3 regions of the Massilia sp. BKSP1R2A-1 genome follow, and region 1 is predicted to be linked to each of the others. Evidence: predicted binding sites of a transcription regulator. Region 1 holds the regulator's gene; each other region holds the start of a gene.

Region 1 (5,309 bases):
GCGATGCTCTTCACGTGGCGGTCTTCCATCCATACGTTCTTATGGGACTGTCCAGCATATGTATGTTTCTCCGAACAGGCGTCTGAAACACCTTGTCGAGCATAGGCTGGGCGCCTACGTAGTCGGCTGAGATGCCGCAAATTTGCTCGTTTGTCACGCTGGTCCGGGCGGCCCTCTTCATCCGCCTTTTGAAATAGGCCTCTTTCCCCTTCCTTTTCCCCCGATGGTTTCCTCACGGCATCGCCAATAATGCTGGCTATGGACGGGCGTTTTCGCCCGCGGCGAACATGATTGAAGTGCGGAGAACAAGATGAACGTGAAGAAATTTACTGCAGCGACTTCCAGGGATGCATTGCGCAAGGTGCGCGAAGCGCTGGGTCCTGACGCGGTCATCCTCTCGAACCGTCCGGTCGACGGCGTGGTCGAGATCCTGGCGCTGGACAACGACGACGTCGCCTCGCTGTCCGCCCCGGCCATCGAAGAGCCGCAGCCGGCCGCCTTCAGCGCTTTCGACAACGATTTCGACCCGGAACCGACCTTCTCGCGTAGCGCCTTCGCCGCCGCTGCCCGCGATCCGCAGCCACAAGTGCGCCAGCAGCCGGCTCCGCGCGCCGCCGCACCTGCTGCGCAGATGATGGATCCGTTCGCCGGCCAGCCTGACGTGGCCCGGCCCTATGTGGAGCGCCGCGCCGCTCCCGCCATCGAGCCGGAAATCCCGCCGACCTACGTCAACCGCCGCGCACCAAGCCCGGAGCCGGGCATCGACATGGCCGCCATGACCCAGATGATGAGCGCCGCCATCGCCCAGGCCAAGGAATCCGCCGCCCAGGAAATGAGCGGCATGATGAACGAAATCCGCGCCATGCGCGGCCTGATGGAAACCCAGCTGGCCGAGCTGTCCTGGAACGCCACCGCCCAGCGCGAGCCCCAGAAAGCCGCCGTGCTGCGCGAGATGCTGGCCGCCGGCTTCTCGGCGACCCTGGCGCGCTACCTCATCGAAAAAATGCCGGCGACGAAAGACGCCGCCGACGCGCTGCGCTGGATCAAGACCGTCCTGGCGCGCAACCTGACGACGATTGCCAACGAAGACGACCTCCTGAACCGTGGCGGCGTGTTCGCCCTGGTCGGTCCGACCGGCGTCGGCAAGACCACCACCACCGCCAAGCTGGCGGCCCGCTGCGTGATGCGTCACGGCCCGGACAAGCTGGCCCTGATCACCACCGATGCCTACCGTATCGGCGGCCACGAACAGTTGCGCATCTACGGCAAGATCCTGGGCGTGATGGTGCACTCGGTGAAGGACGAGGCCGACCTGCGCATTGCCCTCAAAGAGCTGAAGAACAAGCACACCGTGCTGATCGACACCATCGGCATGTCGCAGCGCGACCAGATGGTGACCGAGCAGGTTGCCATGCTGAGCGAATCCGGCGCCGACGTGAAGCGCCTGCTGTGCCTGAACGCGACCTCGACCAACGAGACCCTGAACGAAGTGGTGCGCGCCTACCAGGGCACCGGCCTGGCCGGCTGCATCATGACCAAGCTGGACGAAGCCGCTTCCATCGGTAATGTGCTGGACGTCGTGATCCGCCAGAAGCTGAACCTGCACTACATCTCGAACGGCCAGCGCGTGCCGGAAGACCTGCACCTGGCCGACCGCGCCATGCTGATCGACCGCGCCTTCCGCAATACCCGCAACGCGGCAGCCCAGTTCGGCGACGCCGACCTGCCGATGATGATGGCCGCAGCTGGTAAACTCAGCCAGGACCGCGGCATGCGCGAGGTGCACCTTGGCTAGTTTCGACTTCGACCAGGCCGAAGGCCTGCGCCGGATGCTGCAGGGCCCGCGCCCGCGCATCGTGACCTTCCTCTCCGCCACCCCTGAAGACGACAAGGGCGCCATGCTGGTCAACCTGGGCGCCTCGCTGGCCCAGACTGGCAACGAAGTCCTGATCGTCGACGCCTGCGAGCGCGACTACGGCGTGGCCCGCCGCCTCGGCCTGAACCGCGCGGCGACGCTGGCCAACGTGGCGCGCCAGGAAGCGGCCCTGAACCAGGTGATGCACGCCGTGCCGCAAGGCTTTTCGGTGGCCACCCTCGGCACGCCGATCGGCAATACCGATACCCGCCGCCTGGCCAAGACCTTCGACGTGCTGGTCAAGCAGGCCGGCATCGTGATGGTCGACGGCGAACTGGGCCCGGATGACGAATTTCCGCTGCCCTTGATGGCCTCGTCCGAGATCGTGGTGCAGGTGGGAACCTCCGCCGCCTCGATCACGAATGCCTACGCCCTGATCAAGCGCCTGTCCCAGCAACTGGGCCGCCGCCCCTTCGGTATCCTCGTTACCGGCGCGACAGAGGCCGAGGCCAAGGTTGTATACGATAATATGTCTACCGCAGCAAGCCGTTACCTGGCGGTCAGCCTGAGCTCGATGGGCTCGGTGCCGGCCGACGAGTACCTGCACCGGGCCGCGCGCCTGGGCCGCGCCGTGGTCGATGCCTTCCCGCTGGCGGGCGCGTCGGTCGCGTTTCGCAGGCTGGCTGGCAAGTTTGCCTTGCACGCGATGCGGGCATGAAACCAGGTAGTTGTAGGGTGGGCGGTCCCCCGCCCACGCGTTCGACAAGCCGAACCAAGAGAAAAAGAACACTTAACGCATGTACACGGTCAAAGGGAAAGCGGACAAGAACCATTTGCTGACGGAGCACATGCCGTTGGTGAAGCGCCTTGCCCACCACATGAAGGCCAAGCTGCCGCCTTCGGTGGAAGTCGATGACCTGGTCCAGGCAGGCATGATGGGCCTGCTGGACGCGATCAACCGCTACGAAGACAACCACGGCGCCCAGTTCGAGACCTATGCGGTGCTGCGCATCCGCGGCGCCATGCTCGACGAGCTGCGCAACAGCGACTGGATGCCGCGCTCGACGCGCCAGAACATGCGCAAGGTCGAGGCCGCGATGGAGGCGCTGAACCAGCGCCTGGGACGTCCGGCCAGCGAATCCGAGATCGCCAAGTCGCTCAAGATGTCGCTCGCCGACTACCAGGAAATGCTGGGCGACTCGGGCGGCCACCAGCTGGTCTACTACGAAGACTTCCACGACAGCGAGGACGGCAGCGACGGCTTCCTCGACCGCTATGCCGTGGACGACAGCGATCCGCTGCGCAGCCTGCTCGATACGGGCTTCCGCCAGGCCGTCATCGACGCCATCGACAATCTCCCGCCGCGCGAGAAGATGCTGATGGGCCTCTACTATGAGGAAGAACTGAATCTGAAGGAAATCGGCGCCGTCATGGGCGTCAGCGAATCGCGGGTGTCGCAGCTGCACACCCAGGCGGTCTCGCGGCTGCGCGCCGCCCTCAAGGAGCAGTTGTGGACTGGGCAAGCGTAGCCGGGCTGGTGCTCGCGATCGCGGGCATCCTGGTCGGCCACACGCTCGACGGCGGCAAGTTCGCCTCGCTGGTCCAGCCGGCGGCCTTCGCCATCGTGGTGGTCGGCACCTTCGGCGCCGTGCTGCTGCAGAGCGAAAAGCGCAGCTTCGCGCTGGGCATGCGCATGCTGCGCTGGGTCTTTTTCCCGCCCAAATCCGGACGCCAGAAACTGTCGCAGGAAATCGCGCTGTGGAGCCTCTCGGCACGGCGCGACGGCCTTCTCTCTCTCGAGCAGTACATGGGAACGAACGACAAATTCGTCCAGAAGGGCCTGCGCCTGGTGGTGGACGGCATCGCACCCGAAAAGATCCGCAGCCTGTTAGAGGGCGAGATCAGCGCCTATGAATTCTCGCAGCGCCAGGCGGCCCGCATCTGGGAGTCGGCGGCCGGCTATGCGCCGACCATCGGCATCCTGGGCGCCGTGCTGGGGCTGATCCACGTGATGGAAAACCTGTCCGATCCGTCGCGGCTCGGCTCGGGCATCGCCGTCGCCTTCGTCTCCACCGTCTACGGCGTGGGGCTGGCCAACCTGTTCTTCTACCCGGTCGGGAACAAGCTGAAGGCCATCGTCAGCGACAAGGTGGCTCAATACGAAATCCTTGCCGAAGTCTTCCATGACCTGGCTTCGGGCGACCATACCCGCGTGGTCGACGAGCGCGTGGCCAGCCTTCTCGCGCGTCATTGACCTGCCATGGCGCGCAAACGCTACGACGATGAAGTGGGCGCCGGCGAACACCACGAGCGCTGGCTGATTTCCTACGCCGACTTCATCACCCTGCTGTTCGCCTTCTTCGTCGTCATGTACGCGATCTCCATCGTCAACGAAGGCAAGTACGCGGTGCTGTCCGAAGCGCTGGGCGACGCCTTCGGCGGACGCGGCGCGGCGCCGCAGGTGAACACCAATGTCGAGCCGGTGCTGCCGCTCTCCCACATCGTCAACCGCAAGCGCCTGGAAGCGGCGCGGCGCGAGCGCGAACGCATGGAAGTGCTGGCCAGGGACCTGACGGCGACCCTGATGCCCCTCGTGAAATCGGGCCAGGTGAGGGTGACGCAAAATGCGCGCGGCATCAGCGTGGAGCTCAATGCCAGCGTGCTCTTCGACCAGGGCCAGGCCGTGCTGCAGCCGGATGCGCGCGAGGTGCTGGGCGAGGTGGCCGGTTTGCTCAAGAACGATCCGCATGCGATCGAGGTCGAAGGGCACACCGACAATCTGCCGATCACGAATGCGCAGTTCGCCTCGAACTGGGAACTGTCGGCGGTGCGCGCGGCGAGCGTGGTGCGCCTCTTCATCGAGCAGGGTGTCCGGGATACGCGCCTGTCGGCCATCGGCCATGGCGCCACGCGCCCGGTGGCGCCGAACGACACGCCGCTGAACCAGGCCAGGAACCGCCGCGTGGCGGTGATGATCCTCGCGACGACACCGGAGCCGCTGCTGGTACAGTGAGTGACATTTTCTTTCATGGAGCACGCATGCATGTCAAACGATTTGTGCCTGTGCTGGCCTTCGCGCTGGGTGGCCTGGTGAGCGCCGTCGGCGCGGTGGAGAAGGATGCCCCGGTGCGCCACCAGCTCGAAGTCGAGACGGGCTCGAGCAAGGTAAAGGTGCGCCTGACGATCGAGAACCGCGGCGACACCCCGATCTGGGTGCCGCGCGAAGTGGCCGCCGGCGACGAGCTGACCGGCCGCCGCTTCGAGGTGCTGGATGCGAAGGGAAGGCCGGTCGACTATACCGGCATGATGGTCAAGCGCGGCGCGCTCACCGCCGGCGACTACCAGGAGGTGAAGCCGCACTCCATGCACATGAACACCATCGACATCACGCCGACCTATGCCTTCCACAAGGGGAAGCACAGCTACGAGATCCGCTATGACGGGCCATACCTGA
Region 2 (5,309 bases), on a different contig from region 1:
CCGGTGAACGTGATGCCGGCCGCGGCCAGCGCCTGCGTGGTCGCATTGTTGCCGGTAAGGGCGTCGTCGATCGACGCCGCGCTCACGCTGCCGGCGGCGCCGGCGGCGATGCCGGCGGCCTGGGCGGCGATCTGGACACCGCCCACGGACAGCGAGTAGCTGGCGCCGGCAGTGGTGGTCACACCACCGAAGCTGCCGTTGCCCGCGCCGCCGAACAGGGTCGCGCCCGTCGCGGTCTGCTGGGCGACGGCGGTGACGCCGGTGTCTTCGGTTTCCGCATTGATGGCGGCCGCCAGCGCCTGGGCGCTGCGGGTGGAGTTGCTGGTGGTGATCGCGGTGCCGTTGATGGTGAGCGAACCGTTGGCGATGCCCGTGGTCGCCACAGCGCCGGACAGGGCGCTGGCATCGACGCCATAGCGCCCGCCCGAGGTGGTGCCAAACTGGAAAGTGAGGGTGGTCTTGGCGCCGCTGCCGATCGAGGACGTCATGCTGGCGTAGCCGGCGCTGTTGAGCGTCTGGGCCTGGGCCAGCTGGTTGACCGAGACCTTGTAGGTGCCGGCTGCCGCTTCAGCGGTGGCGCTGCCCTTGAGCACCTCGCTGTTCGAGACGCTGGCGCTGAGGGCCTTGAAGGTCGCGCTCGAGGTCAGCGAGGACAGCGAGCCCTGGAAGCTGCCCACGGCGCTGCTCAGCTTGCTCAGAGCGTCGAGCTTGGACTGGAAGGCGGCGGTGCGCGCATCGTATTTGGTCAGCGGCGCAGACTCGGCCGCCATCAGTCTACTGACGAGGTCGTCTACATTGAGACCGGAACCGATGCCGGCTGAGGAAATGGCCACTTGTTTCTCCTGCGAAAGTAGATAATGTAAGTCATTATCGACAGGAGCAAAGGGGACTTGAGAGCAGGAATTACCTGCTTATTTGTGGCTTGGGGAAAATCGTACAAGAAACACAACGCGCCCTCCGCAGGGGAGGGCGGCGTCGGCAAGCCAGGCATCAGGCTTTCTGGCTGATCAGGCGGCCCATCGCCTTGTCGAGCGACTTGGCGATCTCGAGCGCTTCGACCGAAGGAATCTGGCGCACCACTTCCTTCGTGCTCAGGTCGATGATCTTGACGACGGTCTGCTTGCTCTCGTCGTCGACCGAGAATTCCAGGCTCTGCGAGGATGCGGGCAGGGACTGGTTGATCTTCTTGACCGCTTCGTCGAGTTCCTTGCGCGAAGGCTGCTGTGCTTCCTTGCCGGCACGGGTTTCCTCGGGCTGGCGCGCAGCGGGAGCGCGGGTGGCGATGCTGTCGGGTGCCGGCCGTTCGTCAAGCTTCGGCGTGGCGGGCGCACCTAAAGGCTGGATGTTCATATGGACCCCAAAGTGAAAAACCCCGGCTGATCGAAATCAGCCGGGGAGCTTACAACGCTAGCTTGTCAGCGGATTAGCCACGCAGCAGGGACAGCACGCCGTTCGGCAGCGAGTTGGCCTGGGCCAGCATCGCGGTACCGGCTTGCTGCAGGATCTGGCCGCGGGTCATGTTCGCGGTTTCAGCTGCGAAGTCGGTGTCGACGATACGGCTCTTCGATGCCGACAGGTTCTCGGTGCTCGACTGCAGGCTCGAGATGGCCGACGAGAAGCGCGATTGCAGTGCGCCCATTTCAGCGCGCTTGGTGTTCACGGTCGCCAGTGCCGAGTCGGCAATCTTGATCGCGAGCTGGGCGCCGGCGAAGGAGCTGATGTCCAGCGAAGCGACCGACTTCAGGCTCGAGCTGCCGGTCAGGGCCAGGCCCGAACCCGCGTCGCTCACCGAGAAGCTGTTCTCCGAATCCAGGGTCACGTGGCCGTTGCCGATGGCGGTGGCGCCGGCGGCCTTGGCATCGAAACCGGCGCCGACCAGCACGTTCTGTGCGGTGGTGGTATCGGTCTTGTACGAGTGCACGTTCAGGGTGGTGTTGGCGGCGGTCGCGACGTTCTTCAGGTTGATGTCTTCACCCGAAGCGTGGGTCAGCTTGATGCCCTTGTTCTTGGCGTCGTACTCGGCGGTCACGCCGGTTTCCGCCGAACGTGCGTTGAAGGCCGAGATGCCTGCCGCCAGGTCGGTTGCCGAGGTGCCGGCGCCGGTCGAGAACGAGATCTTGACCGCGGTCGAGTTGTCGCCCTTCAGTTCCAGGGTGTAGCTCTCGCCGCCGCCCAGGGCCAGCATGGTTTCGGTCTTGGCCGTTGCGGTCACGCCGGTGGTGCCCGAGTTCTGGTTCACCGAAGCGGCCAGGGCCTTGGCGGTGCCGCCCTTGGCATCGGCCGAACCGGCCGAACCGTTGATGGTGACTGCCTTGGTTGCGTCGAAGTTGGTGGTGGCCTTCACTTCCGGCACGTCCTTGGCGACCTGGTTGGTGCCGTAGGAGCTGGTGGTGAAGTTCGAGCCCGACATCGAGATCAGTTCGTTGGCATTGGCGCCGACCTGGAAGTTCGAGGTGCCGCTGGTGCCGTCCAGCAGTTGCTGGCCGTTGAACGAGGTGGTGGTAGCGATGCGGTTCAGTTCCGAGGTCAGCTGGGTGACTTCGGTCTGCAGCGCCTTGCGGTCGCCGGCCGAGTTCGAAGCGTTCGAGGACTGGACGGCCAGTTCGCGGATACGCTGCAGGATGTCGCCCGAGTTTGCCAGAGCGCCTTCTGCGGTTTGGGCCATCGAGACGCCGTCGTTGGCGTTACGGGAAGCTTGGTTCATCCCGCGGATTTGCGAGTTCATGCGGTCCGAAATCGCCAGGCCGGCTGCATCGTCCTTTGCGCTGTTGATGCGCAGACCCGACGACAGACGCTGCAGGGAGGTGGTCAGCGAGGTCTGCGACGAGGTCAGGTTACGTTGCGAGTTGAGCGAAGCGATGTTGGTGTTGATGACGGATGCCATGGTATTTCTCCAGACTTACTACTTTATGGGGCGGGCGACTGTACCCTGTTCACTTTGGTGCGCCACGCTGTTCCGTGACGATCACACCGCTGTTGATGCTGGTAACGGAGTCCCCCGTAAAAGCTTTATGGCGGGCAACGAAAATAAACTGCGAAAAAAGTCCTCAAGTTTGCGTGGAGCGCGCGTCTAGACGGCGCAAAAATCGGGGACTTTAGGGCAAAAATAAATTTATTTTTCTCGCTGCCGGTCCTCAAGCAGGGTCTGGAAAACAAAAAAACGCGGCACCTGGCCGCGTTCTCGAGGTCGATTCGACAACAACTTAATGGCGCAGGAAGCCGTACAGCTTGTCCAGGCTGTCCCAGCCGCTGTTCTTGAGCGCATGGTTGACCCTGGTGGCGAAATTCACATCGTGGCGGAAGCGCCGGCAAAAGACCTGCACGGTCTTGACGAGGGCGGCGGCGTCCGGCAGCGGTCCTTCGGGGGCGCACTGGGCCGCCAGCATCATGCGCAGCAGGCCGAAACGCGAGACCAGTTGCAGGTAGCAGTCGTAGGGATTGGCCTGGTCGAATGGGAACAGGTGCATGAACATCTCGTTCAATACGTAGTGTTCCAGCAAGTGTGGCGCTGCCTCGAGCGCCAGGGGCAGGCGCTGTACCCCGGTGGTATAGCGGGCCACCAGCTCGTCGATGTGGGCCACGCCGGATTCGGCATCGGCGCCCAGGTTGCGCGCGACCATGTCGATCACCTCGCGCTGGCGTTCGCTGCGTGCGGGCGACTCCTTGCTGCTCCACAGGGTGGCGAACACCATGGCCTGGGCGGGATGGTTGGGCCGGAGGTCGCGCAAGGCGTCGAGCACGGCCCCGTCTTCGACCAGCCGGGCGAAACTGTCCAGCAGCGCCTGCACGTCGGCGGAGCGGGTTGCCGCAAGCTGCTCGCAGAAGACGCCCAGCAGCGCCAGGCGCTGCCACAGTTCCAGGCCCTCGGTGCGCATCAGCTGCAGGCAGAAGATCCGCACCTCGTGCATCAGGTGCTGCCCCTGGGCGCCATCGGCATCGACGCGCTGGACGGTGTCGGGACGCACGGTGATGCCGGCCTCGATGAAATCGAAGGCATCCGGCGCCAGCAGAGCCTGGCGCGCCGCTTCCGGGCAGGACAGTTGCAGGGCCTGCTGTACCTGGCCGCCGAAGTTCGCGGAGATGCGCGGGTAGCTGAAGCAGGTGTTCGACAGATGGCTTTCGTTCATGTGCGCCTGCACGCCGCACAGTCCACCTTGCATCATGGGGCAGCTGCCGCCCTCGCCATGCAGGTCGATCTTGCCGTAGTTCCTGTCGGAGCCCTGGCTGCGCTGCCGCCGCAGACTGGTCTCGAACGTCTTGCTCAGCTCCGGATGCTTGCTCTGGCGATAAGCGTTGAAGGTCTTCTTGTCCAGGCTGACGGTCCAGCCGGAGCAGCAGGTGTCTTCGCAGGCCGATCCGATGCAGGCGAAGCGGCTGACGTAGCGGGGCAGGAGGGCGGAAAGCGTACGGGTCGGATGAAGGATTGCCATGGTCTGGGACAGGATAGGTTGGGAGAGCACGCTCCGCGCGCGGGGAGGCAGCCTGGATACGAGAAGTCTATCCTGTAGGAAAACCTTCCTAATCCGCGATCACCACCCGATTCTTGCCGCTATTCTTGGCTTGGTACATGGCGCGGTCGGCGCGCGCGGTCAGGCTGGCCTGGTCCTCGTTCGGATGGCGCAGGGCCACGCCGCAGGAGAAGGTAATGAGCATCTTCTCGTTATCGTGCAAGAAGAAGTGGCGGGTCAGCTCGCGCTGCACGCGCACCATGGCGGCCGCGGCCGCGTCGACCGTGGTCTCGGGCAGCAGGATCAGGAATTCCTCGCCCCCGAAACGGGCGATCACATCCATCGAGCGCAGGGTGTCGCGCACCACCTTGACCAGGTGTTTCAGGGCGCCGTCGCCGGCCAGGTGGCCGTAGGTGTCGTTGAGCTTCTTGAAATTGTCGAGGTCGAGCATGGCCACGCACAGGGGCATGTTGCGGCGGTCGGCGCGCGCGCTCTCGCGCTCGAACACATCGTCCAGGCCGCGGCGGTTCAGGCTCCCGGTCAACTGGTCTTCGCGCACCAGCTCGCTCATGTGCTGGAGTTCGGATTCCAGCGCGCGGATGCGTTCCTCGGCTTCCTGCACTTCCTGGTGCACGGCGACCATCCGGTCGCGCGAGGCCAGCGCCTCGTCCTGGGCCGCGCGCATCTCGCGCAGCACCTCTTCCATCACCTCGTTCAGTTCGCCGATATTCCCGGCGCGGCCGATGCGCTCGGCGTAGCCGGCCAGCTTCGCATGGTGGTCGCCGGTCGACGCCGCCACCGAGCCGAGCCGGTCGATGAAGGTCATCATCATGTTCTTCATGGTGGCGCGCACGTCGGAGA
Region 3 (5,309 bases), on a different contig from region 1:
TCTCGCCCGGCTTCTCGTCCCAGCCGAGCGTGGCGAGCCTGGGACGCGCCAGGTCGATGAAGAAGCGGCGCACCAGGGCCTGCTCCGGTTCGCCGCCCAGCAGCGAACTCACGGTGCGCAGGTGGGACAGCAGCGCCTCCCACACGGCCGGGCGCGGCTCGTTCGCGTACTTGCGCACCAGGTCGAGGTAGGCGTCGAGCGGCATGCGGCCGGCCAGGGCCAGGCTCCAGCTGTCGGCCAGCAGGCGCAGGCGGGTGCTGTCCAGCAGGCGTGGCGCCTGCTCGGCCAGGGCATGGAAGCTGGCCGGGTCGTAATGCACGCGGAAATAGCCGACGCTATACGGGTCGACCACCAGGGCGCCTTCGCAGCTGGCCTGGGTGATCGTGGTCGAGGGGCCGGACAGCAGAGTGGTCCAGGCCTTGCCGTTGACGGTGCCGACCTGCAGCGGAACGTTCCACAGGCGTTTCTCAGGCGCCGGCTCGTCGAGGCGGTACTGCTCCTGCGACAATGTGATCTTGCGCTTGCCGTCTTCGCAGGCCTGCTCGACCTTGATCAGGGGGAAGCCCGGCTGCGTGGTCCAGTCCGACGCCAGCTTCTCGACCGGCTTGCCGGAGGCTTTTTCCAATGCCGCCCACAGGTCGCTCGAGGTGGTATTCGAATACTGGTGTTTGGCCATGTAGGCGCGGATGCCCTTGCGGAAGTTGTCCTCGCCCAGGTAGGCCTCGAGCATGCGCAGGAAGGCCTGGCCCTTCGAATAGGTGATCGCGTCGAAAGCGGCGGCGGCCTGCTCTTCGGTGTCGATGCGGGTCTGGATCGGGTGCGTGGTCTTGCGCGCGTCCAGGTTCATGACGTATTCGCGGGCGGCGATCTCGTCCAGGTAGGGGCGCCATTCCGGATGGAAGTGCTGGGTCGCCTTGGCCGCCATCCAGGACGCGAAGCCTTCGTTGAGCCAGAGATTGTCCCACCAGGCCATGGTGACCAGATTGCCGAACCACTGGTGGGCCAGCTCGTGGGCATTGATGTTGAAGGTGAATTTCTTGACCCGGTCCGGGCTCTTCTTCGGGTCGTAGAGCAGGGTCGGCTCGTTGTAGACGACGGCGCCCCAGTTTTCCATGGCGCCGTTGAAACCGCCGGGGATGGCGATCTGGTCCAGCTTGGGCAGCGGATACGGGATGCCGAAGTAATGGTTGAAGTAGCGCAGCAGGTCGCGCGAGGCTTGCAGGGGGAAGGCGGTCGAGGCGCCCTTCCCTTCGGTGGTCACGATGCCGATCTCGACGCCGTCCTGTTTCGCCGCGACCCTTTCCATCTCGCCCGCCACCAGCACCACCAGGTAGCTCGGCATCTTCGGCGTGTTGCCGAAGGTGACGCGCTGCATGCCCTTGGACAGCGGCTCCTGCTTCTCGATCGGAGTGGTCGAATAGGCCTTGAAGTTGCTCGGGACGTCGACCGTCAGCTTGAAGCGGGCGCGGAACGATGGTTCGTCCCAGGTCGGCAGCATGCGCCGCGCATCGGTCGGCGCCATGGTGGTGGCGATCAGCTTCTTGTCCGCCCCGCCCGCCTTGTAGTTCACGTAGAAGAGGCCGCGGCCTTCGCGGTTGATCTGGCCCTTGAACGTCAGGTCCAGCGCGTACTTGCCCGGCGCCAGCGGCCTGGCCAGCTCGAAGCGCAGGGTCTGCTGCCCCCTGTCGAGGATGGGCTTGAGGGCGAGCTTGCCGATCTCCTTGCCGCTCAGGCTGGCGCTGTCGATCTCCAGGTTGTCGGCGTTCAGCATGATGGTCGAGGTGGTGTTGAGGACCTCGATCTCGACGGTCTGGGTGCCGCGGAAGCTGTTGCCGGCCACGTCGGGCATGATGTGGGCGGAGTACTGCAGAGGAATCACGTCTTTCGGCAATTTGCCCGGCGTCGTGGCAAATGCATACGGCGCTTCGGCCTGGGCGCCGGCAGTGGTCAGCGCAAACGCGACCGCGGCCGCGGCGCGTGCGACTGGCATGTCTCTCATAAGTCTCTCTCTCGCAAAGCTTTTCTTGGTTTTTTGATCATGGCGTGGCGCTCCATGGCGCAACTACCCAGCACGCACTCTACGTAGGCCCCCGGACGCCTGCGCCCGGATTGCGACAGACTGCAAAAAACGCGGCCAAACTGCCGATTCCGGGGAATGGCGGGTGCATTCTGGACCAAAGCGGGTCGGTTGACCATGCATGACTGACAACATCCGTGTCTGTGCGAAAAAAATTCAATCTTTTTTCAATGAAACCCTAAAGTTCCGAAAAGCGCGTCCGTAAAAGGGTAGACAACCGGCAATCCGGCCGGTGAAACTTGCCAAGGCAGCAACATGACCTCGAACGACGTCCTCTCGATGTACGAAAACCTCGCCGGCCTCAGCGGCCAGATGAAGGTTGCTGCCCAGGCAGGCGACTGGAACGGTTTCGACAAGCTGAACGTGCAGGCCAGCGTGGCGGCAGGTGCGGCGATCGGCGGCGTGCCGGCCCTGGACGGCGCCAAGCGCCAGCGCAAGATCGATCTGATCAAGCAGCTGATGGCCAATGACCGTGCGATCCGCGATGTGACCGAGCCGTGGATGGGCCAGGTGGAACGCGCGATGAGCGCGCACTGATCGGCAGGCGATCAGATAGATAAAGGGCGCCGTCGGCGCCCTTTTGCTTTGGTAGGGTGGTCGGCTCTGCCGACCGCGCGTTCAACTCCGGCATGCACGGCCACTGAGCGAGCCGGAGCTGGACGCGCGGGCAGAACCTGCCCATCCTACGATTCGAGCTTACTCAGCTTCCCGAGGCAACGCCGCTGGAACCCATTCAAGGCCTCATTCACCAGCGCATCGTCCTCGCCCACCAGCCCGGCATCGATCAGGATCCGCAGCTTCGCGATCCGGTCGCCCTGCCCCAGCGCCTGCGCCAGCGGCGAACCGTCCGGCTCGCCCGCCTGGCTGATCGCCTCCGCCACATTGTTCGGGAAATCCCAGTGGGTCGCGATGACGCCGGAAAGCAGCCGGCTGCGCGCCAGCAGCTCCACGCCGAAGGCGGCCGAGGCCGGCACTTTGCCGTTCGGGCAGACCCGGTCCGCCAGGCGGAAGGCGACGATCAGGCCGACGTCCTGCATCAGGCCGGCGAGGCAGGACTCGAAGATGTCGGCGGTCACACCCGGCGCCATCAGGCTGGCCGCGACGGCGCACTTCTCGGAATGGTTCCAGACCAGGGGCGCGGCGCGGCGCGCGAAACCGCTCTCGTGCATGCGGATCACGGGCCGGAAGGCCACCCGCGCCAGCAGCATGCGCAGGCCGTTCTGGCCCAGCAGCATGATGGCGGCATCCAGGGTCTTGATCGGGGTCATCGGCCGATAATAGGCGCTGTTCGCCTCGCGCAGCACCTCGGCCACCAGCACCACGTCTTCCGCCACCTGGGTGGCCAGTTCGCCGGTCGTGACGTTCTCGTCGCGCAGGCTGCGCAGCAGCTTGGGGATCAGTTCGGGAATCCGCGGCACCAGCTCGGCCGCGATGGCCGGATTCTGGGTGAAGTGGCTGATCTGGTCGAAGATCTGGCGCTCGGTCTCCGCCGGGGCCTCGAAGGTGGCCGGTCCGGCGAGCCAGCCGTAGTACAGCGCATCGATGCCGGCGCCGTCGCCTGCCGCATCGGGAGACGATTCATCCGGCGCTGCGGCAGCGCCTTGTGGCGCGCCAGCCTGGCTGTCCGCGCCGCTCAACAAACGATTGATCCAATTTTTCATAGTACGCCCGGGTAATGCCGCTGGGCGATTGTAGCCTGTCCGCGTGCTGGCCGCGAGACCCCGGATGCATATGGCATGAGCCGGAATGGCGCGGAGAAAAGACAAAAGCGCCCGCAGGCGCTTTCTTGATGTGCGGCCGAGCGAGGCTCGGCCACGGAATGGGGGGAAGAGCGACCTCCAGGTATCTCCTGGCGTCGCCTTCTGCCGGTTGCTGCCGGCGTTCGCTGCCTCAGCTGGCTGGCGAACTGCTTCCGGACACGAGCGTTTCTTCAACGTCACCTGGTTCCGCGCCACGCTATCGGTGGTGGCTGCGACAGGCCTTCGCGCCGTCTGTGATCTCGCGACCACGAAACGAGTATAACGCAAAAATCAGACTTGTGTAGACGAGTCGTGTACGGCCTCTTCCAGGGTCGGCTCGGCCGCTTTGGCGGGCGCCGGCTTGCGCTTGAGGCGGGCCTTCATGCGCGCCAGCAGGCCGACTTTCGGCTCCGCACGGCGAGCCGGGCGGGCGGCCCCCTTCCGGCGCCGCAGCACCAGCAGCGCGGCCAGCAGGGCCAGCACGGCTGCGATGCCGCCACCGACCAGGACCCACGGCGTGTCGGGCTCGGGTGGCGGCGGCTCCGCCTTCTTTTTCTTCGGCTTGTAGGGTTTTACCGGCGGCACGACCGCCGAGGCCGGCGCGCCCATCGCCACCTGCAGCACCTTCACCTTGTCTTCGAGCTGGCCCAGCTGCTCGCGCAGCATGGCGTTCTTCGCGCCCAGCACGACGCAGGCATTGGTATCCGGCACCGGCTGCGGTACGCAGGCGGCCGGCGCCGCTGCGGCCACGGGCTTCTCCTCCACCGTCGCCGCCTTGGGCATTACCGGCCTGGGCACCGGTTTCGGCGCCGGGGGCCTGGGCCGGGCGGCCACGGCCACCGGCGCCTTCACGGGCTGGACAACCGGCGCCGCGATGACGGGCGCCGGCACGGGCGCCGGAACGGGGACCGGCGGCGGAGGCGGCGGCGCCGGATTCGGGTCCGGCGACAGCCACAGGGTTGCCAGGCGCACGCTGCGCTGGCTGCCGTCGACGAGTTCGAGATAGAGGTGCAGGTGCGGCGTGTCGACCGGCTTGAGCGAGGTCACGTGCAGGAACTGGCGGCCATCGCGCCGCATCACCGACATGGTCAAGGTGGACAGCACCGGCGGCATGAGGACGTTGGCGCCGCGGTAAACTTCCGGATGGGCCAGGCGCACGGCCACGGCCTTGCCGGCGTCCTCCAGCATCACGAGCTCGACGTCGGCCACCAGCGGCTGGCCGATGAAGGAGCTCACTCGCGGTTCGCCGAGCTCGGCTGCCTGGGAGGCGCCGGCGAGCAGCGCGCTGATCAATAACAGAGGGAGGCGGCAAGCCATAGGAAGATGCAGAAAAGGTAGCCCAAGCGTCATTAACGGACAATGGGATAAACTCTTTAGCATCCCAGCCCCTCAATTGCACAGGACATCATGGAAAACAGGATTGAAAAGGACAGTTTCGGCCCGATCGACGTTCCCGCGGATCACCTCTGGGGGGCCCAGACCCAGCGTTCGCT

What was found. Region 1 encodes FliA, which starts transcription of late flagellar genes. Its sites were predicted from a motif close to CTAAAGTTTNNNNNNNNNNNGCCGNTA; they were not measured.
Region 2: a site for FliA is predicted at 2,987-3,013, ahead of ACQ7JA_RS13590 (flagellin). Genes of this name have one in related genera too.
Region 3: a site for FliA is predicted at 2,256-2,282, ahead of ACQ7JA_RS19480 (flagellar protein FliT). Genes of this name have one in related genera too.

What each region holds. Positions count from the first base shown of each region.
Region 1 covers NZ_JBOBRE010000016.1:49,481-54,789, reverse strand. Annotated here, with positions in the region: gene ACQ7JA_RS21180 (hypothetical protein) at 1-29, opposite strand, end outside; gene flhF (flagellar biosynthesis protein FlhF) at 311-1,795, shown strand; gene ACQ7JA_RS21170 (MinD/ParA family ATP-binding protein) at 1,788-2,573, shown strand; gene ACQ7JA_RS21165 (RNA polymerase sigma factor FliA) at 2,653-3,384, shown strand; gene ACQ7JA_RS21160 (flagellar motor protein) at 3,366-4,109, shown strand; gene motD (flagellar motor protein MotD) at 4,116-4,868, shown strand; gene ACQ7JA_RS21150 (hypothetical protein) at 4,895-5,309, shown strand, end outside.
Region 2 covers NZ_JBOBRE010000008.1:11,703-17,011, forward strand. Annotated here, with positions in the region: gene fliD (flagellar filament capping protein FliD) at 1-833, opposite strand, end outside; gene ACQ7JA_RS13585 (flagellar protein FlaG) at 991-1,350, opposite strand; gene ACQ7JA_RS13590 (flagellin) at 1,424-2,884, opposite strand; gene fliB (flagellin lysine-N-methylase) at 3,204-4,430, opposite strand; gene ACQ7JA_RS13600 (GGDEF domain-containing protein) at 4,519-5,309, opposite strand, start outside.
Region 3 covers NZ_JBOBRE010000014.1:5,592-10,900, forward strand. Annotated here, with positions in the region: gene ACQ7JA_RS19475 (M1 family metallopeptidase) at 1-1,990, opposite strand, end outside; gene ACQ7JA_RS19480 (flagellar protein FliT) at 2,333-2,614, shown strand; gene ACQ7JA_RS19485 (HDOD domain-containing protein) at 2,761-3,738, opposite strand; gene ACQ7JA_RS19490 (type IV pilus assembly protein FimV) at 4,108-5,133, opposite strand; gene fumC (class II fumarate hydratase) at 5,224-5,309, shown strand, end outside.